DNA from 2 places in the Shewanella sp. GXUN23E genome. Region 2 is predicted to be linked to the other one. Evidence: riboswitches for the same ligand, from Rfam matches in the RefSeq annotation. Region 2 holds a riboswitch; the other holds the start of a gene.
The links. A riboswitch is a leader RNA that binds a small molecule or an ion and turns the genes downstream of it on or off. The one in region 2 is predicted to bind thiamine pyrophosphate.
Positions count from the first base shown of each region.

Region 1 (15,084 bases), on a different contig from region 2:
TACAGTATCCGCTGGTGGAAGTGGCCTCCAGCACCCAGGCCGATGCCGCGCTGGCGGTGGCTGAGTTGGCCGCCGCGCTGGCCCGGGCCGATTTGGAATGTGTGCTTTTTTTCTGCTCGGCGTCCTATGAGCTGCCAGCACTGGCGGCGCAGATGGAGCGTCAGTTTGTCGGTCGCAAGGTGGTGGGCTGTACCACCTGCGGCGAAATCACCGAGCATGGTTACAGCAGAAACAGCATTCTGGCGCTGGGCTTCAGCAAACACGCCTTTACCCTGGAAAGTCAGCGGGTGGCGCTGGATAACTTCTCCCTTAATCAGGCGCAGTCACTGGTCTCCGGATTGGTCAGCCGCTGCAACCAAAGGGCGATTGCCCCTGTGGCCGGTAACAGTTTTGTGCTGACATTGATTGATGGCCTGTCTCCCAAGGAGGAGTTGTTTCTGGCGATTCTCAATGCGGCGCTGGGCAAAATTCCGCATTTTGGCGGCAGCGCCGGGGATGATGTCAATCTGGGGTTTACTCATGTGTACTGCGATGGCAGTTTCCACTCGGATTCAGCTGTGGTGGTGATGATTAACACCCTGTGTCCCTTTGAAGTCTTTACCACCCACCATATTCAGAGTCTGGAGCAGAAGCTGGTAGTCACTCTTGCCGACAGCGACAAACGCCGGGTCTATGAACTCAATGCCGAACCGGCGGCGCTGGTGTATGCCCGAGAGGCGGGATTGCCGCTGGAGCAGCTGCAACCTGAAGTGTACGCGCTGCATCCGCTGGCCGTGCTGATTGGCGCTGATTACTATGTGCGCTCGATTCAGAAGGTGAATGAGGATCTCAGCCTGGATTTTTACTGCGCGGTGGATTGCGGCATAGTGCTCACCGCCATGGAGCCCGGCGATCTGCTGGCCAGCGTCGAAGCCAAGCTGGAGTCCCTGAAAACGCGGTTGGGAGAGCCTGAGCTGGTGCTGGGTTGTGATTGCTTCCTGCGGGAGCTGGAGTCAGATAAACGTGATCTTAAAGCCAGCCTGAATGCACTGTTTAAACGCTTCCGGCTGGTGGGTTTTAATACCTATGGTGAGCAGCTCAACGGCGTGCATATGAATCAGACGCTGACCGGGGTGATGATAGGGCGTCCCCGCTTCAAAGGAGGACAGCATGAATGAAGCGCGGGCTGATGATACTGGACTGCAGCAGGAGCTGCTGGCACTGCGGCAGGAAGCCGCGCACCTGAGACTGGAAAATGCCCGGCAGAAGAAAATGATCCAGGCGCTGATCGCCCGGGTTGAGCTGCGGGGTGTCAACAATGTCGATCCTTATCATGCCTTTCAGTACTCGGTGGTGCTGGCCGAGCAGGTGCGGGAAAAAACCGAAGAGCTGAACTCCGCCCTGCAGGCACTGGAAGAGCAAAATGTACAACTGTTTCAGGCCAATCAGATGATAGGCGCGGCGCAGCAAAGGTTTGTTGATGCCATCGAGTCCATCAGTGACGGATTTGCCCTGTTCGACCCCCATGAGCGGCTGATCTATGCCAATCGCAGGCTGCAGAGTTATCTGGCTGAATTTGATTTGAGTTTGTCCCGGGACGACAGTCTGGCAACCCTCAGACAGCAGATAGAGCGCAGTGGCATGGTGCGCGAACCTCTATCCGCGTCCCAGGAGCCGGGTACGCGGGTGTATCAGGACTCCCGGGGACGCTGGCTGCAATTGCTGGAGCGGCGCACCATGGAAGGCGGCAAGGTATTGCTGCACAAGGATATTACCCTACTCAAACAGGCTGAAGAGGCGCGGTTTGAAGCCGCGCTGGCGGAGAAATCCCGGCTGCTGCAGATGATGGTGGATCACCTGTCACAGGGGGTGGTGATGGTCAATGCCCAGGGACTGGTGCAGGTGGTCAACCACCGCTTCTGCGCCATGTCCGGTGTTGCCGAGTCCGGTTTGCTGCTGGGGCGTAAGCTGGCGGATCTGCCACCGTTGCCGCTGTCTCTCAATCCGGTTGATCCGCGTAAAGAGGTCACCACTCTGATGCCGGATCAGGAGCATGTGATTGAGCTTCGCAGTCATGCGTTGAGCATAGGCGGCTATGTCAACACTTACACAGACATTACCCAGAGTCACAGATACGCAGAGAGTCTGCTGGAGAGCGAACGTTGGCTGAGATTGATCACCGACAATGTGCCGGCGCTTATCGCCTATGTGGGTGAGGACTTGTGTTTTCGCTTTACCAATCGCGCCTATGAAAACTGGTATGGCTTCGATAAAGGCGCTTTGCTTGGGCAGCACATCAGTGTCAGCCGCAGCGAGCAGGAATTGCAGTTGATGATGCCCTATGTCCAGCGGGCGCTGGCCGGGGAGCCGGTCACCTTCGAATTGCGCGAACGCAATGCCCAGTTGCAGGACTGCTTTATGATGAAAAGCTATGTGCCCAACACGGACGCCGCCGGGCAGGTGACCGGGTTGTTTGTGCTTAACTGGGATATCACCGAAAGCAAACGGGCGGCCGAGGAGCTGGAGTTGTCCTACCAGCATCTGGAGGTGCGGGTGCGTGAGCGCACTTATCAGCTGGAGGAGCTGAACCGTCAGTTGCTGGAGGAGATCCGCGAGCGGCGGGAGATTGAAAAACGCCTGCTGGAAGCCAAGTCAGAAGCCGAGCAGGCGAACCTGTCCAAGACCAAGTTTCTGGCGGCCATCAGCCACGATCTGCTGCAGCCCCTGAATGCGGCGCAGCTCTACACAGGTTCGCTGCAGGAGCACAGAATGGCACCGGCGCTGCGCGCTTTGGTGCAGTCAGTGGCGAGTTCATTGTCAGATGTGGAGTCGCTGATCGGCATGCTGGTGGATATTTCCAAGCTGGATGCCGGCATAGTCAAAGCCGACAAGCAGGCATTCCGGGTGCACGAGCTGCTGGATAATATTGCCAACGAATTTGCCTATGCCACCGAAGACAAGCACCTTGAGGTGCGCTATGTGCGCAGCAAGGCGGTGATCTACTCTGACTCCCAGTTGCTGGCGCGGGTGGTGCGCAATCTGATGTCCAATGCCGTGCGTTACACCCAGAGTGGCCGGATATTGCTGGGGTGCCGTCAGCAGGACAATGCGGTGCTGCTGGAGGTATGGGATACCGGGGTTGGCATTCCGAAAGAGAAACTCACCGAGATTTTCCAGGAGTTCAAACGGCTTGATCCGACCCACAGCAAGACCCGCACCGGCCTGGGATTGGGGCTGGCGATAGTCGATAAGATCTGCAATGTGCTGGGGCACCCTGTGATGGTTCGCTCCTGGCCGGGTAAAGGTTCGGTATTTTCGGTGCGGGTGCCCCGCAGTGGCGTAACTCAGCTGCCGCGTGAGGGGGAGCCTGTGCCAACCATTCAGAGTGTGGCCTTGCAGGGCGCCAGAGTGTGGGTGGTGGATAACGATCTCAATATCTGCGAAGCGATGAAAACCCTGCTGGAGAAGTGGGGCTGTGAAGTGGTCACTGCTGTGTCGCTGCAGGCACTGCAGATCCAGCGGGATATCAATAGCTCGCCGGTGGAGTTATTGATTGTCGATTATCATCTGGACGACGGCGCAACCGGTACCGAGCTGGCCCGCATTATCAATGAGGCCCGTCCGCAGAAAGTGCCCACTTTGCTGCTGACTGCCAATCGCAGCGATACCCTCAAGCGCGAGGTGCGCGATTTGGGGTATAGCATACTGCACAAGCCGGTGGTGCCGGTGCGCCTCAAAATGACCATGGTGCAGTTGCTGGAAACCGACAATGGCAAGGTCAGTCTGTCAGGCTGAGTGCTCACCCGGCTCAACGCTTCAGATACTGATCAAAATCCACACTGGACAAGCCCACCACCGCCTGGGTGCGATTGTGTACCCCGAGCTTTTTTAAAATCGCCGAAACATGGGATTTGACCGTGGTTTCCGAGATATTCAGATCATAGGCGATTTGTTTGTTGGATGAGCCCATGGCCATCGCCTTGAGCACCAGCAGTTGTTTGCGGGTCAGGGTGTAGAGCATCTCTGAGGAAATCTGCATGTCCTGCTGTCTGCTTCTGGGATGCGCCGGCTCAGTTGCCGCCCTGATGATATCGGCGGGCAGGTAAACATTGCCATCTAGGATCTGTTTGATGGCATTGCCGATTTCCTGTTTGGATGAGGACTTGGCAATAAAGCCGACCGCACCATAGGTAATGGTTTGCAGAATGATTTTGCGATTGGTCTCGGCAGAAATAATCACCACGGGCACGGTGGGCGCGATATTACGGATCTCCAGCAGGGTATTGAGACCGCCACTGCCCGGCATATTCAAATCCAGCAGAATAAGATCAAGATCATCGCGGCGTTGGATCACCGCCAGTGTCTGTTCAACGTCCTCGGCTTCGAGGATGGTGCAGTCATCAAGGCTGGAGTTGAGTACCAGCGACACGGCTTCGCGAAACAGAGGGTGGTCGTCTGCAACCAGGATATTTACCATGATTATCCCTCGCCCTTTACGCTTGTTGGCAGCTCATTTGACCATGAGCGTAAGCAAAAGCGTATGTTATTGTTTTTAATTCTTTTGCTAACTTGCATCAGAGATTGCTGAAATGTCAATCCACACTTAGTCCAGCCTGTCTGGGTCCAAAGGGGGAAAACGGGCCGAATTGGCTTCGGCCCTCAGCGGGTTGGCGGGTAGCCGCAGTGGTTGCCCGACACCGTGGCTTAAAAGGTCACTACGGCGCCCAGCGCGACCACATCATTTTTCTCAATCCGGCCGATGGCTGCGGCGCCTTCCACCTCGGTGCGGTTGTACTCAGCCACCAGGGTCAGATTGGCATTGAAGGTATGAAACCAGGCAAAGGTCAGATTGTCGTAGGTCAGGTTAGTGACCTTCATGGATTCCACCTCGGTTTTGCCGTAGGACACCACAAAACGTTCGCTGTCCAGCGTATAAGATCCCTGCACCAGATAGCCGTCCGACTTGTTGGTTTCATCGACTATGATGGTATCCAGGCCCGCCACAGTGCCCAGTCCTTTGCTGTGAAAGCCCGACGCATTCAGGGCAAAGCCAGCCAGTCCCAGACGCAGACCGCCTGCATAGCCGTTGGAGTTGGTGTCAGCATGACTGTCTTTGGAGCTTTGGGTGACACCACTGACATAGGCTTTGACATTCACCGAGTCATTTTTCCAGTTGTAGGTCAGCTCTGATTCAAATCTGGGGCTGTCTTCTGAGCTGTTGGCACTGCGTTTATTGGGGTCCATCACCCCAACAGCCAGCTGAAAGCCGCTGAAGTCGGGGGAGCGGTAGGTGATTTGTGCCTTGGGGAAGGGGTAGGTGTAGCCAGATCCGATATTGCCGAAGGACACGTTGCCGCCATCGATAAGACCATAATAATCGCTGGTTTGGCCATGGCCGAGCAGTAGCTCATCGGACAGGATATTGCTGCGGGAGAACAGCCCGAAATCTTTACCCAGCAACAGCTGACCCCAGCTGGCATCAATGGTGGCATAGAACTGGCGGACATCGATACCGGAGCGGGTGCCCAGTCCCTCGGCGCCGCGGTACAGATCGGTATCGTTGAGGGTGACCCAGAACGAGGCGCGGGCACCTATCTTCAGATCATTCACCTCGGTGTTGTAGTTAAAACCAATATAGTTGGGCAGAAAGCCTATCCTGACCCTGGATTGTTCGCGGCTAATAACGCCCGAGTCGGGATCTGTTGCATCCGCCAGTTTGTCATTGCTGGAGTAGGAGTAGAACACATTGACCAGCAGATCTGTGGTGACCGACTGGTTTTGATCTTCATAGAGCGTAATCGCCGCGTTGGCCGTTGACACCATCAGTGTCAGGCCCAGTGGCAGTGCCAGTTTAGTGCAGGCTTTCATCTGAATATCCCCCTGGTTTAGTTATGATGTTCACGGATCAAGGGGGCGGCCGGGCGCACCGGCTATCAGCTGGTTTGGATGATTCGCCTCCCTGTCGTGGCGCTGCACAACTTCACAGCTGGATCTCATGCTATCGACTGACAACAGTCGTCCCTATGCCGAAAAAGCATGGAAAGCTCTCATCCTTTGGCGGGGTACACTTATGCAGGTAGGAATGCCATGAATGGCATGAGGACTGGGATCAGTTCAGTGGCCAGCTGAGGGTAAAGCGGGTATCACCCGGACAGCTTTGCAGGCTCACCTTCCCGGATGCCCGGGCCATGATGCGCGAGATAATCGCCAGCCCAAGGCCATAGCCTTTGTCTTCATTGCGGTTTTGTTTGCTGCGATAGTAAGGGGCAAAGATTTTTTGCTGCTCATCCACGGGAATGCCCACACCATCATCGGCAACGGTCACACTGGCCCAGTCTCCCTCTGTGTGCAGCTGCACATCAATGCGGGAATGGGCATAGCGCTGGGCATTGGTGATCAGGTTTTGTAATGCCCGCTCCATCAGTGCCGGCTCTCCCGGGATCATCAGGCTTGGCAGCGGACTGGCAAAATGCAGCGGAATGGCGCTGAGCCCAGTCAGTCGGTCAATGACCTGACGACAGACCACCACCAGATCAGTCTGCTCCAGGTGGATATCCTGTTTGGCGGACTCCAGGCTGGCATAGGTCAGCATCTCTTCCAGCAGCAGATCAATTTCCCTCACATCCTGATGCATATCCTGCAGGAATCTGGCTCTGTCATCGGCGTTTTTTTCAGGCCGGCAGTAGGAGGGCAGCAGGGCAATGGCAAACTTCAGTCTGGCCAGCGGAGTGCGGATTTCGTGGGATACGGCGTTGGATAGATGCTTCTGGTTTTCAATCAGGGTGCTGATTTGCCCGGCCATCTGGTTGAACGTGCGCCCAAGGGATTGCACCTGCGAGCTTTTGGGCAGCTGAATGCGGGTATCCCAGTGCGCCTTGCCAAAGGCATTTGCTGCGACTTCCAGGCGTTTGATATCCCGTGACAGTGGTCGGATCCACATCAGGATAACCAGCGCCAGCAACAGGTAAAACGACAGGGTATAGAGTGCCTGCCAATGGCTCAGGGGGTTGAGCTCCACCGGCCCAATCATCAAAACCTGCTCACCCACGGCGATAAACTGCCGCTGCTGGGCCCTGTCATTGACAGTGGTCAGCACCTTGCCTGGCTCCAGCGTTTGCTCGCTGCTGAGCGAGATGGCATTGGCAGGCAGCAGTGCCATGGGGATCTTCTGGCTTGTAACCGCCTGTTCAAGTACCGCCTGACGTTCGTCAGACGGTAGCTGGGCCAGTACACCGGCCAGAGTGATAATCGGTGCCTGTTCATTGGTGTGATCCGTCATGTTGGATTCCCACAGGGTTTCCAGACTCCAGCCGAGCCCAATGATGGTCAGGCTCATCAACAGATACAGGCTGATAAACAGTCGTCTCACACCAGTGTCCCGGGCTTAGTTGTTCCAGGCTTCCGGGGCAAACAGGTAACCCTGTCCCCAGACAGTCTTGATACGGAACGGTGTTTCGATGTTGTCACCCAGTTTCTTGCGCAGACGGGAGATGCGCACGTCTATTTTGCGGTCTTTACCATCGAAGTCGATGTTCAGCAGATACTGGTAAATGAACTGACGGCTCAGTACCTGACCGGCCTGTGAGGCCAGCAGCCATAGCAGTTCAAATTCATGACTGGTGAGATCCACTTCTTTGTCACCCAGACGAATTGCCTGCGAGTGTGGGTCGATGCTCAGCTTGCCGAAACTCAGGCAATGGGATTCGGCGTGGTGCTTGGGCTTGGCGTGACGGCGCAGCAGATTGTTGATACGGGCAACCAGCAGTGCCGGGTCAACCGGTTTCACTACATAATCATCGGCACCCAGCTCCAGCCCCTTGATCTGATCTTCGTTGGTGCCAAGGGCGCTCATCAGCAGGATGGGACCGGCGAAGTAGTCCGGCAACTTTTCACACAGGGACAGGCCATCCATACCCGGCAGCATGATGTCCAGCAAAATAATATCGGGCTTGTAACTGATCAGGCGAGTCAGCACAGTGTCACCACGGCGCTCAACCTCTACGTGCATTCCTTGCTCTTTGAGATAGTCCACAATCAGGTTCGACAGGCGAATGTCGTCTTCCACCAACAACACACGGTAGGGAGATTGAGGGGTTGTCATTAGAATAAACTCCAAGGGTTGCGATAACGCCGGCGCGAGGAAGAATCACTCAGCTGTGTCACTCTGAACTTTGCGGCGGCTATGATCCGGTTGCTTTGCGGGTCAACCATCTCAAACTGAATATCTTTATCTGTTGTTATATTTAGTGTCAGTGAATGTACCGCGTTTGAGTCGTTGCACCAACGTGTAAACTGTGCGTTATCCGACAAAATGCAAATCAAATTGTGGGGAGTACCCTGCCATTTCAGTTGCAGGTCAAGTTTACAGGGGGTGTTTGGCTCGGCCACACAGATTTGCGGCCATACCTCAAGTGTGGGTTGGGTGTCTGTTTCGGCCTTGCCGTGGGCCACAAAGGAAAACAACAGCAGCACCAGGCCAGCGAGTGGACCGGTGGAGCAGGGGTTCCTTCCTGAGTGGGTGTTCACGAATTTCAAAACCTGTAGGCAGTACCAATAAATACACCAACGCTATGATCTTCCATGAGAAGCGGACTATCGGCAATCCCTGCGCCGAAGCGAGTGTAACGACCCAGAAGCAATAACTCCAGCTTATTGGTAAGGGGATAGCTCAAATCCAGCTCTATGCCCGGGTTGACGCTGCTGCGCCCGGAATAGAGCGGACTGCCCCATGATGCTTCATCTGGCCGGATACCATAGTAGTAATCCACCAGTTTTCGGCTTTTCCAATCCAGAGTCAGGGCCAAATTCAGATTAAAACCCTTCAGCTGCCAGTGGTTAAACCAGGCAAATGTAGCCTGCTGGCCCTGATGCACGGCAAACATATCCTGAGTGAGCTGAGCCCGCCAGTTTCCCAATGAGGTGTACCAGACGATTTCTCCGCCTGCCATATACGTCAGATGGCGGCGGTTAAGATGATACTGAGGCTCGGGATCGCGACTGTATGGTGACAAAGAAACTCTCGGTGCCGGGCTGCCACCACTTAGACCACCGATAAACAGATTGCTGGGGTCCCAGCGGTTAAACCAACCCGCGTCATCATTGAATGCGCTGATGAGGTTGATGCTGTAATCCAGGCTGTCACTGAGGGTGTAACCGAAGGTGCCGTTGTCAAAGAAGAATCGCTCACCATACCAGGCGATACTGGGCAACACATACACAGGAATATCGTCATAGTCCCGCAGCGGATTGGACTTTTCGCCCCATCCGACGGCAAGCGCCAGCTGCCATTGGGGAGCTGGTGTCGCGATATCCCACCGGGGTATGTCCTGCTCAGCACTGGCCGTGGCACTCAGGCCCATGGATAACAGGCACAGCAGCAACAGGGACAAGGTTGTTGTTCGGATCATGGCAAATCAGCAAAGGTTAATGAAAGCTCAAGAGATGGCTCAGAGACTATCAGAAAGGATACACATGCACAGCGTTACTGATGCAAATGATACAAAGTGATACCTGTGGTGTGTATATGTAAATGCCCGGAATGGGCGCCAGGCCTGAACGGTTGTCTGAATTGGTGATGCTGATCACGGACAGGTTTTTTGAAGGACGCCGTCAGATCACTCTTTGTGATACGAAGTTTGCATTCCTGTGATCATCTGCGCAGGCTGAAAATAACCTTTTGCCGCTGTGCAATTTCCTTGCTAGACTCCGCGCCCTTTGGCACCACTCCATGGACTGAGAACTTATGCCAATCCCTTTGTCTGTGCAGTTGGTCGTCCGGGGTGGAGTGTCCGACTGTCGGTTAAATTAACCTGATTGAGTCGAATCATGAGCAAATTGAACAAAGCCACAGGTGTGCTGGCGGCTGGCTTCTTTATCAATATGTGTATCGGTATCCTGTATGCCTGGTCTGTGTTTAAACAGTCACTGGTCGAGCAGGGTTGGTCCAATGCCGATGCTTCCATGCCATACACAGTAGCCACTATCTGTTTTGCGCTGTCTTTGCTGGTTGCCGGTAACCTGCAGGACCGTATGGGTCCACGTAAGGTGCTGATCCTGGGCACCATCATGGTGGCCGTGGGGATGATCGTCTCCAGCTTCGCCACTACTCCCATGACATTGCTGCTGAGCTTTGGGGTGATCACCGGCTCTGGTATCGGTATCGGTTATGCCTGTTTGTCGCCTGCGGCGATGAAATGGTTCCACCCCTCCAAGAAAGGTCTGGTCAATGGCCTGATTGCGGCCGGTTTTGGTCTGGCAGCTGTGTACCTGGCACCCCTGACTTCCACCCTGATCGCCAGCTTCGGTATCAACACCAGCTTCCTGATCCTGGGTCTGGGCGTATTGGCCATTGCACTGCCACTGGCCTGCACCATCAATAACCCGCCTGCTGATTATGTGCCTGAAACCCCTGCCGGTTACAAAGCCAAGAGCGGCAGCGGCCAAGTCAGCATGGGCTGGCGTGAAATGGTGAAAACCCCGCAGTTTTACTCGCTGTGGCTGATGTATGCACTGGCGTCTTCTGCCGGTCTGATGGTAATTGGTAACATCACTTCTATCGCGGTAAAGCAGGCGAACCTGACTCAGGCGGCCTTCCTGGTGGTGGTGCTGGCAATCTTTAACTCGGGTGGCCGTGTGGCTGCCGGTATCCTGTCTGACAAAATCGGTGGTGTCAGAACCCTGTTGCTGGCCTTCATCATGCAGGGCATCAACATGGCGATGTTCGCCTCTTATGATAATGAAATCATGCTGATGGTCGGTGCGGCGATGGCCGGTGTGGGTTACGGCACCCTGCTGGCGGTATTCCCGTCCATTACTGCTGACTACTATGGTCTGAAGAACTATGGTGGTAACTATGGCGTACTGTACACCGCCTGGGGCGTGAGTGGTTTTATCGGCCCTGTGGTAGCGGCAACGGCTGTGGACATGACAGGTAACTATGTCATGGCATACAGCATCTGCGCCGGTATGCTGGTGGTCGCCGTGGTGCTGGCACTGGTGACCAAGCCGGTTCAGGCCAAAGAAATTGCTGCCGAGCCTGCTGCAGCTTAATCCCTGACGGCGCTTTGCGCCCGTCATCAGGCATCCAGTTTGCTGTCTCTCCGCAGCAGCTGACAAAAGTCGAAAAAGTCCCGGACCAGTTAGCGCTTCATCCGGGCAAAGTGGAAAATACCCGGTTGTTCTGCATCCGGGTTGGGAAAAGGCCGCTGCATCTGCAGCGGCCTTTTTCTTTTATGCGCTTTGCATCTTACCGCGGACAAAGGCATTGGCTTCATCGCTGAGGATACGGCGGGAAATATAGCTGCGGCCTTTACCGATATTCAGCAGATACCCCTTGGCGGTCAGCTTGATACTGTCGATTTGCGACCAGTTGATCTGCTGATTGACGTAATCTGAGGTGATTTTGATGCCTTCCTCATCCAGTACAAAATTCACCGAATGATTGGCGGCTTTGCTCATCAGCTGACGCCACAGCCACCAGGGGCGGCGGAATTTCACACTCAGGCCTTCAATCACCCCCAGGCCCATAAACAGGTAGCCAATGACATCCTCCATTGGCAGCGCCAGCAGCGCAAAGCCGACCAGCACAAAGCCTGCCGCTTTGGCGTAGGGGCGCAGCCCGGGTAAGGGTTTGGCGGTTTCATCGAAGCACTCTTCATAGTGACTTCTGTCCAGCACGAATTCAGTTTGATAGTGAAAGGGAGATGACATAGTGAGCAGAGGTAAAAAAGTTTGGCTCAGTATATCCGCTGCAGCGTGAATTGGGCATTAATACCGGTCATGGCGGTGGCATGTGGGGTGACGAGCAAGGATAATAGCGGCTCATTAGGGCAAACAGGATGACCGGATTGGAAAGTAAAAGGGCCAGGCTGGACAGGTTTCTGGCCAAAACGCTGCAAATACCCCGCAAACAGGTGCGCCAGTTGCTGCTGGCGCGGCGGGTGGCAGTGGATGGCGCCTGCGCCACAGATATGGATCTGCAGGTGGATGAGTTCAGCCTTATTGCGCTGGATGAGCAGCCGCTGCAGCAGCAAACGCCCCGCTATTATATGGTGCACAAACCGGTGGGGGTGGTCAGCGCAACTCAGGATGAGCAGCATGCCACTGTGCTGGAGTTGTTGCCACCATCGTTGCGAGCCGGGCTGCATATCGTCGGAAGGCTGGATCTCAATACCTCTGGACTGGTGCTGCTGACCAATGACAGTCGCTGGTCCGCAGCCTTGATGCAACCCGGCGCCCATGTCGAGAAGGAATATCTGGTGACCCTGGCCAATCCGCTGACGCCAGAGTATGCCCCGGCGTTTGCCGCAGGCATGTACTTTGGCTTTGAAGATATCACCACAGCGCCGGCGCAGCTGGAGATTGTCAGCAGTCACAATGCCAGAGTGCTGTTGACTGAAGGTAAATATCATCAGATCAAACGCATGTTTGGTCGCTTTCGCAATCCCGTGGTGGCGCTACACCGCAGCCGGGTGGGCACGCTTGCGCTGGATGAGAGCCTGAGCCCGGGGCAATGGCGTGCCCTTGAAGCAGATGAGGTCGTTCAGGCTTCGTCTTGAATCAGTGCTTTGCTGAATCCATGCTTTTCTGACACAGCATTAGTCGTTATCATCTGTCGCTGGCCTGGCAAGTTTTTTAAATTCAGTCAATTGCCAGTCTTTCTTAGTCGGGGTGCCTTGGGGATGGTGTGGTTCACACTCTCCTCTGGGCTGAGACCGCAGCAGCGGGACCCGTTGAACCTGATCCAGCTAAGGGCAAGCCCATGCTTCCCGATACTGGCGTAGGGAACTAAGCCCCGGGAAAGATTCCCCGCTTCCTTCTCTGCGCCTTATATAAGGTGCGAATACATGAACACTCCCATTACTCTGACCATTGCCGGCAGCGACAGCGGCGGTGGGGCAGGGATCCAGGCCGATATCAAGGCCATTTCAGCCACAGGCGGCTACGCCTGCAGCGTGATTACCGCACTCACCGCGCAAAATACCCTGGGGGTATTTGGCATTCATCCCGTTCCGGCGGATTTTATCGCCCGCCAACTGGATGTGGTGTTTGCCGATTTGCCGGTGCGGGCGGTAAAAATCGGCATGCTGGCCGAGCGCGAGATTATTACTGTGGTGGCCAAGAAACTGCGGCAATACCGCCCTCAATGGGTCGTACTCGACCCAGTGATGGTGGCCACCAGTGGTGATGTGCTGTTGGCGACCGATGCCATTGACTGCCTGCGCACAGAATTGTTGCCGCTGGCGGATGTGATCACCCCCAATCTTGCCGAAGCCTGTTGCCTGCTTAACTTGCCCATGCCGGCCTGTGAGGCGCAAATGCAGCCTTTGGTCGATGCCTGTCGCGGGCTTATCTCAAACCAGAATGCCTTTGGCCGAGCCCAGGCCTTGCTGCTCAAGGGCGGCCATTTGCAGCATGAACCAGAGAGCCGGGATCTGCTGATCCAGACGGATACCACCCTCAGTTTGTCCGCGCCCAGACTGGCCACCCGCAATACCCATGGCACAGGCTGCACCCTGTCGGCGGCCATCGCCTCTTGTCTGGCCCAGGGGATGCCCATAGGGCAGGCTTGCGGGCACGCCAAAGCCTATCTGACCCGGGCCCTGCAAAGCGCTGATCGCTGGCAGATAGGTCAGGGCCATGGGCCGGTCGATCATTTTTTTGCATTACATGAGTGACACACTTCAACACACATGACAGTCGGCTAGACTTAATCAAGCCTGTAAACCTTGCGTTAGTAGTTGATTGGAATCAGGTTTGACACGATTGCCGGCGAAGGAAAAGGAGTTTTCATGACAGATCCCCGTCATTTTATTGCCCAGCGCCTGACCCAGTTGAGAGCGAGCAGTCCGCTGGTGGTCAATATCACCAATTATGTGGTGATGAACAATACCGCCAACGCGCTGCTGGCGCTTGGCGCGTCTCCTGTGATGGCCCACAGCCATGAGGAGATGGAGGATATGCTCAATCTGGCGGGTGCGCTGGTGATTAATATTGGCACTCTGGACCGCCAGTGGATTGCCCGCATGAAGCACGCGGCTGCGCTGGCGGTGGCGCTGGATAAGCCGCTGGTGCTCGATCCTGTGGGATGTGGCGCATCGAGCTTGCGCACAGATACTGCCCGGCAGCTGTGTGATATTGCCGCGCCTTTGGCCGGACGCTTTATTATCCGCGGCAATGCCTCGGAGGTGATGGCGCTGGCTGGCGAGCTGCGCTCAACCAAAGGGGTGGACAGCCTGGCATCCAGCGATGCGGCACTGGGTGCGGCATTGTCTTTGCACCGTCAATATCAGGCGCAGGTGGTGGTGTCCGGCGCCACCGATTATGTGGTCGGTCAGCGGATTTTTACTCTCACCGATGGCCACCCGCTGATGGTCAGAGTGACCGGCATGGGCTGTACCTTCACCGCCCTGACCGGCGCCTTTGCGGCGCTGGGGGATGAACAGGGATTGCCCTGCGCGCTGTCGGCCGCGGCAGTGATGGGCGTCGCTGGCCTACAGGCAAGCAAAGACAGCGCCGGTCCCGGCAGTTTCCAGTGGCGCTTTCTTGATGCCCTGTATCAACTGACGCCTGAGCAGCTGGCGGCACAGGTCAAGTTGGTGGAGCTGTGATGAATTGTGATTATCGACTCTATCTGGTGACTGATTCCAGCCTGGATGATGATGCACTGTGCCGGGTCGTTCGCCAGGCGGTAGCAGGCGGCGTCACCATGGTGCAGCTGCGGGAAAAACAGGGGGATATCCGCGCCTTTATCCGCCGCGCGCAGAAACTCAAAACCCTGCTTTGCGGCAGCGGCGTACCGCTAATCATCAACGATCGGCTCGATGTGGCGCTGGCGGTGGATGCCGACGGGCTGCATCTGGGGCAGTCGGATATGCCTGCCCAGCTAGCGCGCCGGCTGCTTGGACAGGACAAAATCCTCGGGCTGACGGTCGAATCCATGGCGCAGCTGCACGAAGCGCAGACATTACCCGTGGATTATCTGGGGATCAGTACTGTGTTTGCCACGGCGACCAAAACCGATACCCGGTTTGAATGGGGGCTGGATGGCCTGAGTCTGGCCGTCAATTGCTCAAGCAAACCTCTGGTGGCAATCGGCGGTATTGG
Region 1 covers NZ_JBOZWP010000005.1:113,176-128,259, forward strand. Annotated here, with positions in the region: gene nosP (nitric oxide-sensing protein NosP) at 1-1,157, shown strand, start outside; gene ACRRUX_RS06865 (NahK/ErcS family hybrid sensor histidine kinase/response regulator) at 1,150-3,774, shown strand; gene ACRRUX_RS06870 (response regulator) at 3,788-4,456, opposite strand; gene ACRRUX_RS06875 (porin) at 4,684-5,847, opposite strand; gene ACRRUX_RS06880 (ATP-binding protein) at 6,089-7,348, opposite strand; gene ACRRUX_RS06885 (winged helix-turn-helix domain-containing protein) at 7,364-8,080, opposite strand; gene ACRRUX_RS06890 (DUF3019 domain-containing protein) at 8,080-8,505, opposite strand; gene ACRRUX_RS06895 (MipA/OmpV family protein) at 8,511-9,386, opposite strand; gene ACRRUX_RS06900 (L-lactate MFS transporter) at 9,805-11,028, shown strand; gene ACRRUX_RS06905 (YcxB family protein) at 11,209-11,688, opposite strand; gene ACRRUX_RS06910 (pseudouridine synthase) at 11,826-12,536, shown strand; TPP riboswitch at 12,635-12,781, shown strand; gene thiD (bifunctional hydroxymethylpyrimidine kinase/phosphomethylpyrimidine kinase) at 12,825-13,655, shown strand; gene thiM (hydroxyethylthiazole kinase) at 13,770-14,588, shown strand; gene thiE (thiamine phosphate synthase) at 14,588-15,084, shown strand, end outside.
Region 1: it holds a riboswitch for thiamine pyrophosphate, as region 2 does, so the genes downstream of both, thiD (bifunctional hydroxymethylpyrimidine kinase/phosphomethylpyrimidine kinase) here and ACRRUX_RS18295 (TonB-dependent receptor) in region 2, are expected to answer to the same signal.

Region 2 (15,084 bases):
CAATTTGTCATAGGCGAAGCGTTCCAGCTCCAGATTGTAGCGCTCCCGCGAAGGGTCCAGTCTGGCGACCACATCACCGGCTTTCACCTCACTGAAATTATCAGTCAGCCAGGCCAGCGACTGCGGCCCGCGCGAACGAGTCGGCACGGACACCGGGGTGGACTGACTGGCTTCCAACTCACCCAGGGCGGGAATGGTGACCTCAAAAGCGATGCTGTCGACCTCCATCGTCAGCACATCATTGCGATGCTCATCCGAGCAGGCCCCAAGCCCCAGTATCACTGCCAGCATCGCCGCCAGAGTGCTCAGTGTTATGATCCGCGCTTTCATGGCAGACTCACCTCATCTTCGCCGGATAAACCATCAACAATCGCCACCAGTCCGTTGGCAGATGCTCCAACAGTGACATCGACCCGCTTGTCACCAAACAATGAGGGCACATACACAAAGGCCTGACCATCTTCATAATGAACGGCCTGGCTGGGGAGCAACATCTGCTGCTGATGACTGGGCAGCTCAATACTGATTTTTGCTGTCATTCCCGGACGCAGCAGATCCGGGTCAGGATCTTCAATGCTGGCCAGGGCATCAAACACCATCAAGGGAACGTTCTGATTCTTGGGTCGGAATACGGCTCCCAACTCGATAATTTTGCCCCTGAAACGCCGCTCTGGATTGGCATCCAGCCGGATACTCACCGTCTGCCCGACTTTGACGCGTCGGGCCTCCACTTCCGGGATCGCCATATTGACCCGCATCTGATCCAGATCCGCGATACTGACGACTGTACCGCCGGCGAATATCGACTGACCTTCCTGGATTTTATTGCCTTCATGATCAGTGCCATACACCAGCATCCCCGGACGGGGCGCTTTGAGAGTCATGGCATCAATGGCACTTTCCAGCGCACTGACCTCGGCGGCAAACTTCTGTCGGTCTCCTTCCAGCATGGCCTCGCGTTGCTTGATGCTCTCACGCTCGAGCGTCAGCTTGCGCTCCACCAGCACCACTCTGTCGCTGGCTATCTCGGCATCCCGCTGATATTTCAGCTTGTCAATCTGAGCCACTGTGTCATCGGACAGGCGGTACTTCAAATCCGCTTTTTCATATTCCATCCGCGCCTGCGCCAGCTCCAGTTTCAGCTCCTCAATCTTCTGCGCATTGCGCATTTTCGACGTTTTGATGTCCTGAACCGTGGCATCCAGCTCGGCCTGTTTCACCTGCAAGCGCTGAACAATTTCTGACGTATCCAGTCTGGCTACCACCTGTCCGGTGGTGACCGGCTGACCTTCCGGAGCCAATTGCTTCACCTGATATTGCCACACCCGTCTCATGGCGGGGGGCATCATCGAGACAGTACCGGCGGACTCCAGCTCACCACTCACCTCGATGGACTGAGGCAATACCCCCTCAACAACCCGGGTTTGCGGCGCCTGATTGCAACCGCCCAGTGTCAGCAGCGCCAGCGGCATCATCACTGTCAGTAACACGCGACGTTTGTCAGCCATTGGAACCCTCCAGCAACACCTGAACGCTCATCCCCGGCTGCAGGGCCAAATCCTGCTCATCTATGCTCAAGTCCACCTCGAACCAGTTACTCTGTCCCCAGGCCTGTTTTTTCTGGGCCTGGCTGCTGATGCGCGCGACCTTAGCGGTAAACCGGCGTTCGAGCTGGGCGTCAAGCCGCAATTCAGCGGTGTCTCCCACCGCCAGTTTGTCGATATCCACCTCATTGACCCAGGCCTTGACCTGCAGTCCATCCATCGCCGGAATCGACGCAATCAGCCGGCCGACCTGCACGGTATCGCCCACTTCGGATTTACGGTCGGTATCCCCGTTCTGGGCATACAGCATGGGACCGGCAAAACGAGCCTTCAACTCAAGACTGTCGAGATCGGCCATGGCGCTGTCCAGTTTGAGCCGGGCTTCCTCCCGATCCAGCGCCAGCTTCCTGAGGGTTGCTGTCTGTCTGGCGTTGGCTTCCTCCAGTGCTTTGGCGGCCTTATTCACCTCAGCCTCGGCCTGCAGCAATTTGAATTGATTATCGGCATACTCCTTGGCCGCAATGAAATCGGCAGGAATATCTGCCTCAAGCTGCGCTTTTTCCAGTTCAAGCCGGGCTTTTTTGAGATTAAATCTGGCTTGCAGCAGGGCTGCCTGCAATTCATTTTGCTGGCTCTGCTCCTGCGCTGTCACCCGCAGCAACGTTGCTTCCAGTTGCTCAATTTGATTATCAATCTGACTCTTGTCGAAAATCACCACGGTCTGCCCCACTTCGGCAAGCTGACCTTCGGGCAACATCCACTGGATTTGGTAACGCCAATTATCGCCAGCTTTCGGCACGGTAAAACGCTGGGATTTGGCCGATGCGATTTGTCCTGTCAGCAACAGCTGGCTGGCGCTGGCCTGACTGATTCCCAGAGCCAACGTCAGCGTCACCAGAGGCAACATCAAAAAACTAGGCCGCATTGTTCCCCCTGAGCTCGATTTTTACCACTTCACCATCGCGCATCCGGATGATCCGCCGGGCATAAGCCGCCACTTCTTCTTCGTGGGTCACCAGAATAATGGTTTGCCCGGCCCGGTGCAGTTCACTGAACAGCGCCATAATTTCCACCGAGGTCTTGCTGTCCAGTGCCCCGGTTGGCTCGTCGGCCAGCAAAATGGCGGGTCGGTTCACCAGTGCCCGTGCAATGGCGACCCGTTGCCGCTGGCCGCCGGATAACTGGTTGGGGCGGTGTTCCATGCGGGTGCCAAGCCCTACCCGCTCCAGCAGTGCCCGGGCATGAGCCTCATCGCCGGCCGGCGGACGGGCAAAGCGCAGCGGCAGCAGCACATTCTCCAGCGCAGAGAGTCGCGGCAGCAGGTGGAAACTCTGAAATACAAAGCCGATATCCCGGTTACGGGCCGCAGACAGTGCATCGTCATCCAGCAACGCCACTTCATGGCCGTTGAGGCAATAGCTACCCGACGAAGGGCGATCCAGACATCCTATGATGTTCATCAATGTCGACTTACCAGAACCAGATGGTCCCATAATGGCAACAAATTCATTGGCCTGAATGTCGAAACTGACGCCTTTAAGCGCCCTGACCTCTGTCTCCCCCATACAGTAAGACTTGGTCAGTCCGTTGACTGTAATCATTTCGCGTAATCCGGTGAAAACTGATAGCAGGCAGTCTGCCCGCAGCAAGTAGATAAGCCAATCATATTTATCAAAATTTGCATTTGATGACGAACGCTGGCGGGTAAAATTTTGATCATCATATCAGGCGGTCAAGCGCATGCCTGAAGGATGGCGGCGAGTTCAGCGGCGCTGCAGGTCAGCCGTCAACGCCCAAAGACACCATGAGCCGGGTGACTGTACGTCCCGACTGACGCTGCCAGAGCCGAAGTGGATAATTAAGTCAAAACAGAGGATGGGAGAGCAGCGCCAGAATAATCAGAGCAGGCACCAGTGCCTGCATCATCCACAGCAGATGACGGCTTGCGTCAGTCGTCCCTTCGGTTAATACACAGTAGAGTGTCCAGACACTGCCCAACGCAAACTGCAGCGCAATAAACAGCAGCAGGGTGTAATTTTGCTCCAGATTCAACAAGTCGGCACCAATGGCCAGTAACAACAATGCCGATAACAGTGACGGAAGCCATACCACAACCACGACCAACCCCGGCAATGATTGCTGACCTGCCAACGTTTGGGATATGTCCCGCTGCTGTCTAATAGCAACTCCCAGAGCCAGCGGCGCAGTCAACAGCAGAAGCGGGATCATGATGTTCTCTGCTCAGCGATGGCGGATCACATGGTCGCCATCGCCCAGTATTCCAGACGGGCTTTGGGGTCAGCCAAAATACTCTTGCACTGTTCTTTATGGGTGGCCATCAATCCTGCCAGATCCTTGGCATCTTTCATGCTCAATATCTGTTTCTGGCGGGCAGCATCCAGTGCCTGGATCAGTTCGTCGGCGGGCAAATAAGTTGCCGCCAGCGCTTTGGACTCTTCTGCCTGCGATGACAATCTGGACGCCACACTCGCCATCTGAGGAGAATTCATGGATGCGACAGCTTCAGAGGCAATCTGATAATACGCAGAACAATCCAGCAACTCGGTGGCAAACGCACGTTCTGCCTCATCCGCCATCGCAGCCTGTGACACTAACCCTATGGCAACCAAAACATATTTGAATTTCATCAATCTTCCCTCAACGAACCACGATGCGTGACAAATGTCACATCAAGGTACCAAAACAAGAGGTTAATCGCGAGTCAGATAGCGGAATTTTATCAGCGATAGAGTGCCAGTGGTTTATCTCCCGGACTCATTTGCCAGTCCTGCGCATAACGCAGCCCAAGTTTTTCCAGCAGTGCGATAGATGGCAGATTATCGTGATTCACTATGGCCACCACCGGGCCAACGTCCAGTGTTGCAGCTTGCTGCATAATTGCCTGCGCCGCCTCCAGCGCATACCCCTGCCCCCAATAGGCAGGTAAAAACGCGTAACCTATATCTACATTGTCCAGCTGCGGCCGATTGACCAGCCCGCACATACCGATCACGTCGCCGGTAGCTGTGATACTGATCCGATAAAGACCATACCCCCAATCCCGGTAACTGGCACCGGGGCCATTTTCGATATATGCCAGCGCCTCCTCACGGGTTTTAACGCCCTTATCGCCAATGTGTTTAATGAACCCCTCAGAATTGAGCAGCTCAACAATAAAATCTGCGTCATCTGCCGTAAACGGCTGCAGCGTCAGTCGGTTGGTTTGAATTGTCATAAGTTTTAATTAATTTAGTAAGTTAATCATCATCCCAGCACACAGTGTCTATACTTTGCAAAGGTCTGACATGGAGTGTGCGATATGACTGAACATGCGAAGCGCAAGCGCCCCTATTACGTGATTGTGGCTCAGGTCGCCGCAGAACTGAATAAGACGCTTGCCAGTTGCCGGAAAATCAACCTTACCGCCAGTAATGCCCAGGCGGCTTCTACCCGCATTGGCAACACAGCCATGGGGTTTAAGGTGCTGACCCATTTTATTGATGAACTGGCCAGCGAAACCCAAAAAGCCGCCAAAGAGATCAACCATCTTGCCAGACAGGCCAGCACGCTGGCGACTTATATTGCCCGCTCGCAGATGGCACTCAAGCAGTTCTCCAGTGCCCGGGCCAGACTCGGCAGTGATGCGGAGCAACCGGCAATGCAAAGAGCAGAAGTGAACACTCAGGCCAGATACCAACAACAGCGGCACGAATTCAACGACATGATTGATCAAATCCAGTGCAAACTGGACGAGCTTAAAAAGACCCTGCGTACCGCCAATGCGCTGGCGTCGGTTTGTCGTATCGAGGCCTGTCGGGTCGACAAACAAAATCAGGACACCTTCATCGGCGTCGCCGACAAGGTCGATGAAGTGGCCGAAGCGATTCGCCAGCGGGTAGATACCGCTATCACCCTGTTTACTCTCACCGAAGATAAGGAAGCTGCCTGATGAAATGTCACCAATTGACCGAAACTCCCAGTCACCAGTGGATATTCTTTGGCAGAGATCCGGACCGGCCGAACAAGATCATCGACACCAATCAATACATGATCACAACAGCCAACAAGGCACTGCTGATGGACCCGGGCGGCATTGAATTATTTGCCCCCATGCTGGCAAGCATAGTCAAGCTGATCCCGCTGGAGCAGTTGACTCATCTGTTTGCTTCCCATCAGGACCCTGACATCATCTCGTCGCTGGGATTGTGGGATCAGACGCTGCCCGATGCAAAACTCTATTCAGCCTGGATGTGGGAGGGCTTTATCCGCCACTTCGGTATGGACAACATCAGCTATGAAGCTATCCCGGATGAAGGCTTAACCATTTCGCTGGATCAAACAGAAATCAAATTTATCCCGGCCCATTATCTGCACTCATCCGGCAATTATCATGTCTATGATCCTGCGGCAAAAGTATTGATGTCCGGTGATGTCGGCGCCGCACTTGAAGGCCCTGATGCCGGTATATTTGTTGAAGACTTCGAGGCCCACACCCAGAAAATGCGCTTTTTCCATCAACGCTGGATGCCGTCAAACTCGGCCAAAAACAACTGGATAGCCAGGGTGAGACAGCTGGATATTGAGTATCTTTGCCCACAGCATGGACGTATCTTCAGGGGTAAGCAGGTTCAGCAATTTCTCGATTGGTTCGAGCAATTGGAAGTCGGTACCGGGCTCAGTAAAAGCACCTGATCCGGTGGCGATAAAAAAGGGCCAATCTGGCCCTTTATTTTTTCTCGGCTTACAAAAAGCGGGCACTGTCCATACCTGATTTCTGTGCTTTCAATGGCGCCTGGACAACCGGCGTACCCAAATACAGAAAACCCACTATCTGATCCGCCTCAGCCAACCCCAGCAAACGATGCACTTCACGGCTGAAGGCATACTCGCCACTGCGCCAGATCCCTCCCAGACCCAGGGCAAATGCTGCCTGTTGCATGGCCATCAGTGCACAGCCCGCTGCCAACTGTTGCTCAAGCTCAGGCACTTTGGGATGCGGACGGCATTTGGCAACAACAGTAACAACTATAGGGGCACGAAACGGCAGGGTCGCCGCCTTCTCAATCTGACTGTTATCGGCGCCATCGGCTATTGCCGCAGCCTTTAAGATATCGGCAAGTTTTTGCAGCCCCTTCTCTTTGGCGATAATGAATTCCCAGGGTTGCAGTGCGCCATGATCCGGAACCCTCACTGCCGCATCCAGGATCTGCTGCAGTTGTGTGTCGTTTGGACCGGGAGCCTGTAATCTCGGGCAGGATTGGCGGGTTAACAGTAATTCCAGTGCTTCCACGTGACTTTCCCTTTTCGCTTAGTTGCCGGAAGGTTATCACAAAGGCGCGAAAAAAAACCTACCTGTCAGGTAGGTTTTATCCCGGCCACAAGTGCAGGCAGAGGCGGCATCAGCAACCTAACCATCACCGTCTCTCAGGACCGCTGCAGGTATTTGCGGCTCAGCAGGTAATCAATACTGGTGTAACGCCCCCCACCAAACATAAACAGCACCAGTAACATCACAAAGTAGGTGATGGCAAACTCAATACCATTGTTGAGCACCACAAAATTGCCAGAGCTGGTCAACCAGTCATAATTCCCGTACTCCTGCAGAATTTCCTTTGCCCTGCCAAGTTTTTCGGCAGAGGCCATGACCTGCTCGTTGGCCAGCCAGGAAGATGGATCGGCAATCGCCAGCCAGCCGTTTTGCCAGTGCACCGCAAACGCGGCCACCAGCATGGTAATCATCAGCGGGACTGAAATCAGCCTGGTCGCCAGACCAAGCAACAACAACATGGCACCAAAAAATTCAGTACCGGCTGCCAGTGCCGCCATCACCTCGGGCATAGGCAATCCCAATCCCCAGTCCGGATTCCCAAACCAGGCGGCAGTATCTTCAAAATGTGCCAGTTTGTTGTAACCGGCCTGCATCAGTACCGGGGCCAGATAGAGCCTGATAGCCAGTGGTGCCAGTCCGTCAAACTGTCCAATACCGTCAATTACCTTTCTTGCCAAAGTGATCATCCAAATGCCTCTTGCCAGTCATTACTGTTATCCAGATTGTTAGGTAAGACCTGCGCGCGGGCATTCTGCTTTCATGCCCGTGTCGCTTCATCTATCACTTGAGAGGAAAAAGCCGGTTATCCGCCGCACCAAGCGCACATCAGATATGCTCAGCATGGCACAGGCAGGATATAAAATCCTTAAGACAACATGAGTTCAGATTGGCTGAACCACGTCATATATTGTGGCTCCTGATGTACCGCGGCCTGCAACAATGCCCAGCAACAGCTGAACACCCAGTAGATATTGACCGCCGCCACAATCGCCTTGTATGGCAACGTTGCGTATCCCAGTTTGCTCAGATACTCATGGCACAGCCAATGGGTATCCGGCGCTGACCAATTGTGGGTCGCCAGCACAGTAGCCAGCTCATTGAGCGGGCCAGCACCACAGGTATATTCAAAATCAATGGCCAGGCATTTTTGTGCAGACCAGAGCAAATTGGCTGGATTCAGATCTCTGTGACAAAACTGCAACCGTCCCTGCTGCGCATCCGTCACCGTGGTTATCCAGTCCAGTATTTGTGTCCTGCGCTCAAGTATCCGATAAATGCCCTGCTGCACGCCTTCGGGCGCATCCCCCATACCAGCCTTGAGCGCGCTGTCATAGCGCTGCCATTGCTCAAGTGTACTGATTGTCAGCTCCGGAACAGGTAAGGTCGCTAATTGACACAGCAAATTACCCAATCTTGAGACGGCGCTGTTTGATGGCTCCGAAGGCGGCCGGGCGCCAAGCAAATCTACAATCATGGCACCGGATCGCCCCAGCACAGAGTCTGAGTCTGCGGTATTGGTACTCTCCGGCGGCTCGTTGGGCACATATTGACTGAGATAGCAGTGATAGTCCTGACTGACCCACACAAGTGCAGGGGCCAGTCCGGCGGACGCGGCCTGACGCCACGCCCAAACTTCGTTGACCCGCCCCACCCCCAATGCGGCAACATCCCGGTTGACCCTGAGCGCCAAGCGGCTCAGAGCCCCATCGCACTGTTCGCTGTGGCTGTCATTAACGCCATGACAATGCTGCCTCCGGGGCGCGGCACCTTGGCCCAGCACATAGTTGTCATTGGACAAGCCACTGCTGAGCAAGCACAAAGGCGCGTGCCTATCATATCCCAACCCGGCAATCGCCTGACCAAGTCCTGGACAGGAAGCCATCAGTTTAGCCAGCATCACACCCGCACCACATCGGATTGGGCGGTGACACGGCTGAGTTGCGATGCCTGCCAATCCCGTCGCCACATCAAGTAACCTGCGGCGGCCATACCGACATACAGCACAAACAGCATGGAGGTCAGCATCAATCCCTTACTCAGATACAGGTAGATGGAAACCAGATCAATCACCACCCAATAGAGCCAGTTCTCCACCACTTTGCGCGCCACCAGAAAGGTGGTCATCACCGCAAAGCAGGTAGTGACGGCATCCAGATAGGCAAAAGACGCGTGAGTGAAACTTGCCATCAGCCAGCCAACCGCTACGGAGACCAGTGCTGTCACACCAATCAACAGCGCGTGTCGTTGCCAGGACCAGGACACCAGTGCCACACCATGCTGCTGACCGCCGCCCCGGGTCCAGAGCCAGTAACCATAAAGCGCCATCCCCATGTAATACACATTGAGGACAGACTCCATCAGCAGCGCCACCTGCCAGAACAGCACGGTATAAATCGCGGTGCTGACAAATGCAGCGGCCCAGCACCAGACGTTTTCCTTCATCGCCAGCAACAGATAGGCGACAGCCAGGATCACGGCAATGCCCTCCCACAGGGTCATCGCCTGCACCTCTCCAAGCGCCTGCATCAGGGAGGCCGGTACGGATTGCAGTTCCATCGTCATGGCTTACTCGCTGTGGCTGAGGTCGAGTTCACGGCCAATGAATTTACACACAAACACCGCTTTACCGAACTTCTCATGGGCAGAGTGCATTTCAGTAGCCAGCATCGACATCACCTCCTGATAGTCGCCCTGCACCTGAGTTGCCATGGCGTTGGTAACCCGAACGATATTGGGGTAACTATCCAGACGCTTAATAAACCATTGAATAGGTTCAAGATAGTTCTCGGTAAATGGATACATGCTGATTTCAGCGGTCAATATCATGGTCAGTTTCCTTATACTGCTTGTCAGAAACGGCGGTGACTTAAGTCATCGACCTCAGTCACCGCCTGTATAACGCACCCGATAACGGGATTAAAAATAGTCGTACCTGAAGGTGATCCCCAGCTGGCGCGGATCGCCATAGCGTACATATTGCTGATCGGCCCAGTCTTTATCCGGCTCATTACCAAAGAAGAAGCCGCGCACGCCATACGCTTCATCAGTGAGATTGCGCCCCCACAGATACACCGACCAGTTATCTGCCTCATAGCCCACTCTGAGATTGAGCAGATGATAGTCCTCAGACACAAAATCATTACTGTCGGAATAGTAGAAGCTGTCCATGCCGGACAGATTCAGGTTGGCAAACAGACCCCAGTCACCGCGCCAGGTGCCGCCCAGCTGATAGTTGTAGCGTGGCGCATGGGCCAGCTCGCGACCCGACAGATCGATTATCTCGCCGGATTTTTCATAGCGATAGTCATCGTAGCTGGCACGCAGCAGCCCAAGTGAACCATAGAGTTCCAGATTGCGGGTCAGGTAATAGCGCACTTCAGCTTCCAGCCCATAGTTGGTGGAACTGGTGGCATTGGCGGTATAGAGAATGAAATTGCCACTTCCCGGGATCTGCACTGAGGCATCAACCTGCTGATCCTGACGGTCCATAAAGAACAGCGCCAGGCGGGTATCCAGATTACCGTCAAGCAAACTGGCGTTGTAACCCAGTTCATAGTTGTACAGGGTCTCTGAATCAAAGGCGCGATATTGGTTCAGCTCGGCAGGCAGGTCGGTATTGAAACCACCGGGCTTATAGCCGCGGGCCAGTTTGGCATACAGCATCTGCTCGTCATTGAGCTGGTAACTGACAGACAAATGGCCGCCCCACATGGTTTCCTGTGGTGCAAACGCTTCCCCCAGGCTGTCACGGTAATCCGCCTGCCAGCGCTCAAGGCGCAGGCCAGCGGAGTAATGGAAACGGTCAATATAGGTATCCAGCTGGCCGAACAGTGAATACTTGTCTGCCCGGTAGTCACTGGTCATGGCGCTGGTATACAGATCGCCCTGTTCATAGCGCTCTGCAATCTGCAGCAGATTGTCTTCACTCAACCGGTTGTAATACGCCCCCACCAGCCAGTCGGTAGTGCCATTAAACAGGCGGCCGTTGTCTGTGCTGAGCAATCGCAGGTCCTGACTGATATTGGTGCGATCGGCATTTTTATCCCACCAGTAGTCATAGACACAGGGACCGGCGCCATAACACACCTTGCCCGCCCAATAATCGGGATTGGACCAGTCACCATCATAAGCATGACGCTGGCTGGTATCGGCAACACTGGTGATGCTTTCCAGCACAAAAGCGTCATCAGCATCCCAGCTGAGTTTCAACGCGCCGCCATTGGTGGTCTGGGTATCGACTCCGGGGCGATCTGAGTAGGAGTACTGACCATTGCTGTCCAATGACCAGGCATCATAGCCGTTATCAAAGTTACCGTGCAGCAGGGTTAAATCTGCCTGCAGCGCATCTGTTATATACCAGCGCAACTTAGCTTTGGCGGAGATCTCATCACGACGGTTGGTGTCGTTTCGTCCCAGATACAGGTTGTCCATAAAGCCATCCTGCTGATGGCTCTGCACGGAAATACGTCCAAGCAGACTGTCATCACTATTCAGACTGCCACCGGCATACACGCCAGCGGTCAGCAGTGAGTCACTGCCGGCCGAGAGTTCCAGCCCCGCTTCGGGCGCGGCTGTAGGTTCTGCACTTTTCAGATAGATGGCACCGGCCAGCGCATTACCGCCAAACAGAGTACTCTGTGGCCCACGCAGCACCTCAACCTGTTGAATATCAAACAGGCTGGAAGCCATGCCCAATCCGGACAGATCGATATCATCGACAAAGAAACCGACCGAGGCATTGGGAGCCCCCTCATACTCTTCCTGATCACCCACGCCGCGAATTTGGAAGTAACGGGCACGGGAGCTGCCGCCGGACCAGTTCAAGTTGGGGATGGCGTTAAGGATATCCTGGAAGTTTTCGCCCCCGTCATCCTCGAGTTGTTGCTGCCCCACCACACTGATGCTGGCAGGCACACGGTCAATTTCAGTGGCACGAAAATCCGCGGTAACCACCAGGGTTTCCATGGCTTCGTCATCTTGGGGAGCGTCAGCCGCCAGGGCCGGCAATGAAAGCGCTGTCAGCACAGCGGCCGACAGGATTGAATAGCGATTAATGTTGTTCATAGGACCTCAATTCCGATTTGAGATCCGGCGTGCATAAAGCGAGGTTAATGTACATTGTAAGCCCATTCCTACGCCGGTATTAGCCGGATCAGGTTCAAAGGGTTCGTCATTTGACATCTCAGCCCTGTCATCAACACCTGATGCAGAACACCCCTTGGCCGCGCCAATTATACAGACTATTAACGTCATTACACCTGCAGATGAGTAATTTTCCTGCAAAAGCAAAAAGCTCCGACCAATGCGGAGCTTTTCTGTCTGAGCTTAGCTGTCTGAGCTTAACTGTCGATCACTGGGAATAAATCGGCCTGACAGTCAGGGTAAAGCCGGCCACCGTGGCATTGGGCGCCACGCCCTGAACCTGCTGGCGGGCTTTGCCGTACAGCTGCAAAGGTATCCAGGGACTGGCCGAATCTTCCACCACCAATCCCTGCACGTCGTACCAGGTAAACTTGTACTGCACATCCAGATCTGAGGTCGTCTGGTTGGTAATCAGCGCACTGGCCCGCAAAAACCCGCCTGTCATCATGCTTCTGGCATCCGACAGACTGATATCCCGGGTCAAGGCGCTGCCGTCAGTACTGACCTGCCCCTGGGCATTGATGGTCACTCCGGCGGTATTGTGGGCACACGCTCCCAGCCAGAACGCCATCGCCAATACACACAGTAATTTCCGCTTCATCCTGAACTCTCCGTTGCACCTGTTTGGCTCAGGTTACCCCAGCCCCGGCTCAGACACCAATATTGAGCTTACGCAGTGACTCCATGGTCTGCTCTTCCAGATCTTCCAGGGTCTTGCCGTGAGGTTCGGGCAGACGTGTCTCCGGATTCACTTTCACAAACACCATTTCATCCACCGAGCAGATGGTCTTGCCGGTGAACTTGTTGCGCAGCAAACAGGATACGGTAATTGAAGTACGTCCCACCGCTTTGGTGCTCAATCCGAACTCCACCACATCCCCTTCGGTCGCCGCGTTTTCAAAGGAAATTGCGCCGATATGCTTAGTCACTATGTATTTGCTGCCTAACTGACAGATGACGTAAATGGCGGCTTCCTCATCGATCCATGCCATGGCACGACCACCAAACAGGGTTTTGGCATAATTGAGGTCTTCCGGCATCACCAGACGTCTGGAAAGAAACTTCATAATACTCCCGCTCTATTTCCCGTGAATTAACCGCTGTCAGGCATTCTGGCACAGCATCGGGCCCAGTGGCTCGCCACCGACCAGATGCATATGAATATGATATACCTCCTGACCACCATGCTTGTTGCAGTTCATGATCAGTCGATAACCATCTTCTGCGATACCGGCTTCATCAGCCAGTTTGGCGGCAACAGTCACCATACGGCCAAGGGCTTTTTCATCGGATGCTTTCACATCATTGGCCGTCGGGATCAGGTGATTGGGGATAATCAGAATATGGGTAGGTGCTTTTGGCGCAATGTCACGAAATGCGGTCACCAGATCATCCTGATACAGAATATCGGCAGGGATTTCACGACGAATGATCTTGCTGAAAATGGTCTCTTCGGCCATCAGTCAATTCTCCTCATTTACTGGCCAGCCCGGTCAGTACAACCGGCGGCCCGAATTTTCGACGAAACCGCATCAGTATACTCGTATTTCAATATCTTGTACCCGGAATTCATTGCCCAATAAAGACAAATTTGGCAGCATGGCAGCATCATTCCTCGCCCGCTGATCGACTATGATCCATTACCAGATTACCCCATCCGATCCTCACGCTCACCTGTTTGATGTCTGTATGACACTGAGCTCACCGGCCGCCATTCAGCAGCTTTGGCTGCCCAGTTGGCTGCCCGGCAGCTATATGGTCAGGGACTTTGCCAAAAACCTGATTGGCCTGATGGCTTCTGATACCCATGGCAACCCGCTTAAGATCAGACAGCTGGACAAACAGACCTGGGAGCTGGAGACAGAATGCCAGCCTGTAAAAGTGCAATATCAGGTGTATGCGTGGGATTTGTCGGTACGTACCGCCTTTCTTGACAGCCGCCGCGGATTTTTCAACGGCTCCAGCGTCTTTCTGGCCGCCAGAGGTCAGGAGCACAAACCGCACCGGCTGACCATCACGCCTCCCGCACTGCTGGCCTGCGATGACTGGCGGCTTGCCACAACATTGACTCGAACCGATGGCAGTGACTGGGGATTTGGCGACTTCCGCGCAGACAGCTATGACGAGCTGATTGATCATCCAGTGGAAATGGGCCGCTTTACCCACGCCAGCTTTGAAGCCTGCGGCGTACGTCATGATATCGTGCTGGCCGGTCGTCATCATGCCTGTCTGCCCCGTCTTTGCCGGGATCTCAAAGCCATTTGCGAATATCAGATTAAGCTGTTTGGTGAGCCAGCCCCCTTTGATCGCTACCTGTTTATGACAGCAGTGCTTGACGAAGGTTTTGGTGGACTGGAGCACAGGCAATCCACCGCGCTGATGTGTGGTCGGGAAGATTTACCCAAAACTCAGGAGGGTGCCGTCAGCAAGGGCTATCGCACCTATCTGTCGCTGTGCAGCCATGAATATTTCCACAACTGGAATGTCAAACGCATCAAACCGGCACGCTTCATTCCCTATGAGCTGGAAGCGGAAAGCTACACCCGTCAGCTGTGGGCCTATGAAGGCATCACCTCTTACTATGATGATCTGATTACCTTTAAGTCAGGTCAGGTCGATACCAACACTTATCTGACCATGCTCAGTGAGCTCATGACCCGGGTGTATCGCGGCAGCGGACGTTTCAAACAGAGCCTGAAAGACTCCAGCTTCAATGCCTGGACCAAGTTCTACAAACAGGATGAAAATGCGCAGAATGCCATCGTCTCCTACTACACCAAAGGTGCCCTGTTCGCGCTGCTGGTGGACTTGACCCTGAGGCAGGAAACCCTGGGTAAATTCTCGCTGGATGACCTGATGCGTCTGCTGTGGCAGGAACACGGTCAAACAGGCATAGGCACAGGTGAACATTGTCATCAACGCCTCGTCTCACGCCTGCTGGGGCGGGATTGCAGCGACCTGTTCGCCTGGCTCGACAGTAGCGATGATCTGCCGCTGCCCGCCATGTTGGCAAAATTCGGTATTAACATGTCATTGCGCTCCAGCAGCGGCAATCAGGACAATGGCGGA
Region 2 covers NZ_JBOZWP010000026.1:44,214-59,297, forward strand. Annotated here, with positions in the region: gene ACRRUX_RS18225 (efflux RND transporter periplasmic adaptor subunit) at 1-330, opposite strand, end outside; gene ACRRUX_RS18230 (efflux RND transporter periplasmic adaptor subunit) at 327-1,508, opposite strand; gene ACRRUX_RS18235 (HlyD family secretion protein) at 1,501-2,469, opposite strand; gene ACRRUX_RS18240 (ABC transporter ATP-binding protein) at 2,459-3,145, opposite strand; gene ACRRUX_RS18245 (hypothetical protein) at 3,408-3,773, opposite strand; gene ACRRUX_RS18250 (hypothetical protein) at 3,800-4,192, opposite strand; gene ACRRUX_RS18255 (GNAT family N-acetyltransferase) at 4,285-4,779, opposite strand; gene ACRRUX_RS18260 (chemotaxis protein) at 4,864-5,493, shown strand; gene ACRRUX_RS18265 (MBL fold metallo-hydrolase) at 5,493-6,236, shown strand; gene ACRRUX_RS18270 (NAD(P)H nitroreductase) at 6,286-6,834, opposite strand; gene ACRRUX_RS18275 (HvfX family Cu-binding RiPP maturation protein) at 6,969-7,559, opposite strand; gene ACRRUX_RS18280 (phosphotransferase) at 7,739-8,770, opposite strand; gene pnuC (nicotinamide riboside transporter PnuC) at 8,770-9,435, opposite strand; gene ACRRUX_RS18290 (YkoF family thiamine/hydroxymethylpyrimidine-binding protein) at 9,439-9,699, opposite strand; gene ACRRUX_RS18295 (TonB-dependent receptor) at 9,790-11,937, opposite strand; TPP riboswitch at 11,986-12,102, opposite strand; gene ACRRUX_RS18300 (YcfL family protein) at 12,224-12,616, opposite strand; gene ACRRUX_RS18305 (acyl-CoA thioesterase) at 12,666-13,082, opposite strand; gene hinT (purine nucleoside phosphoramidase) at 13,119-13,475, opposite strand; gene ACRRUX_RS18315 (M61 family metallopeptidase) at 13,648-15,084, shown strand, end outside.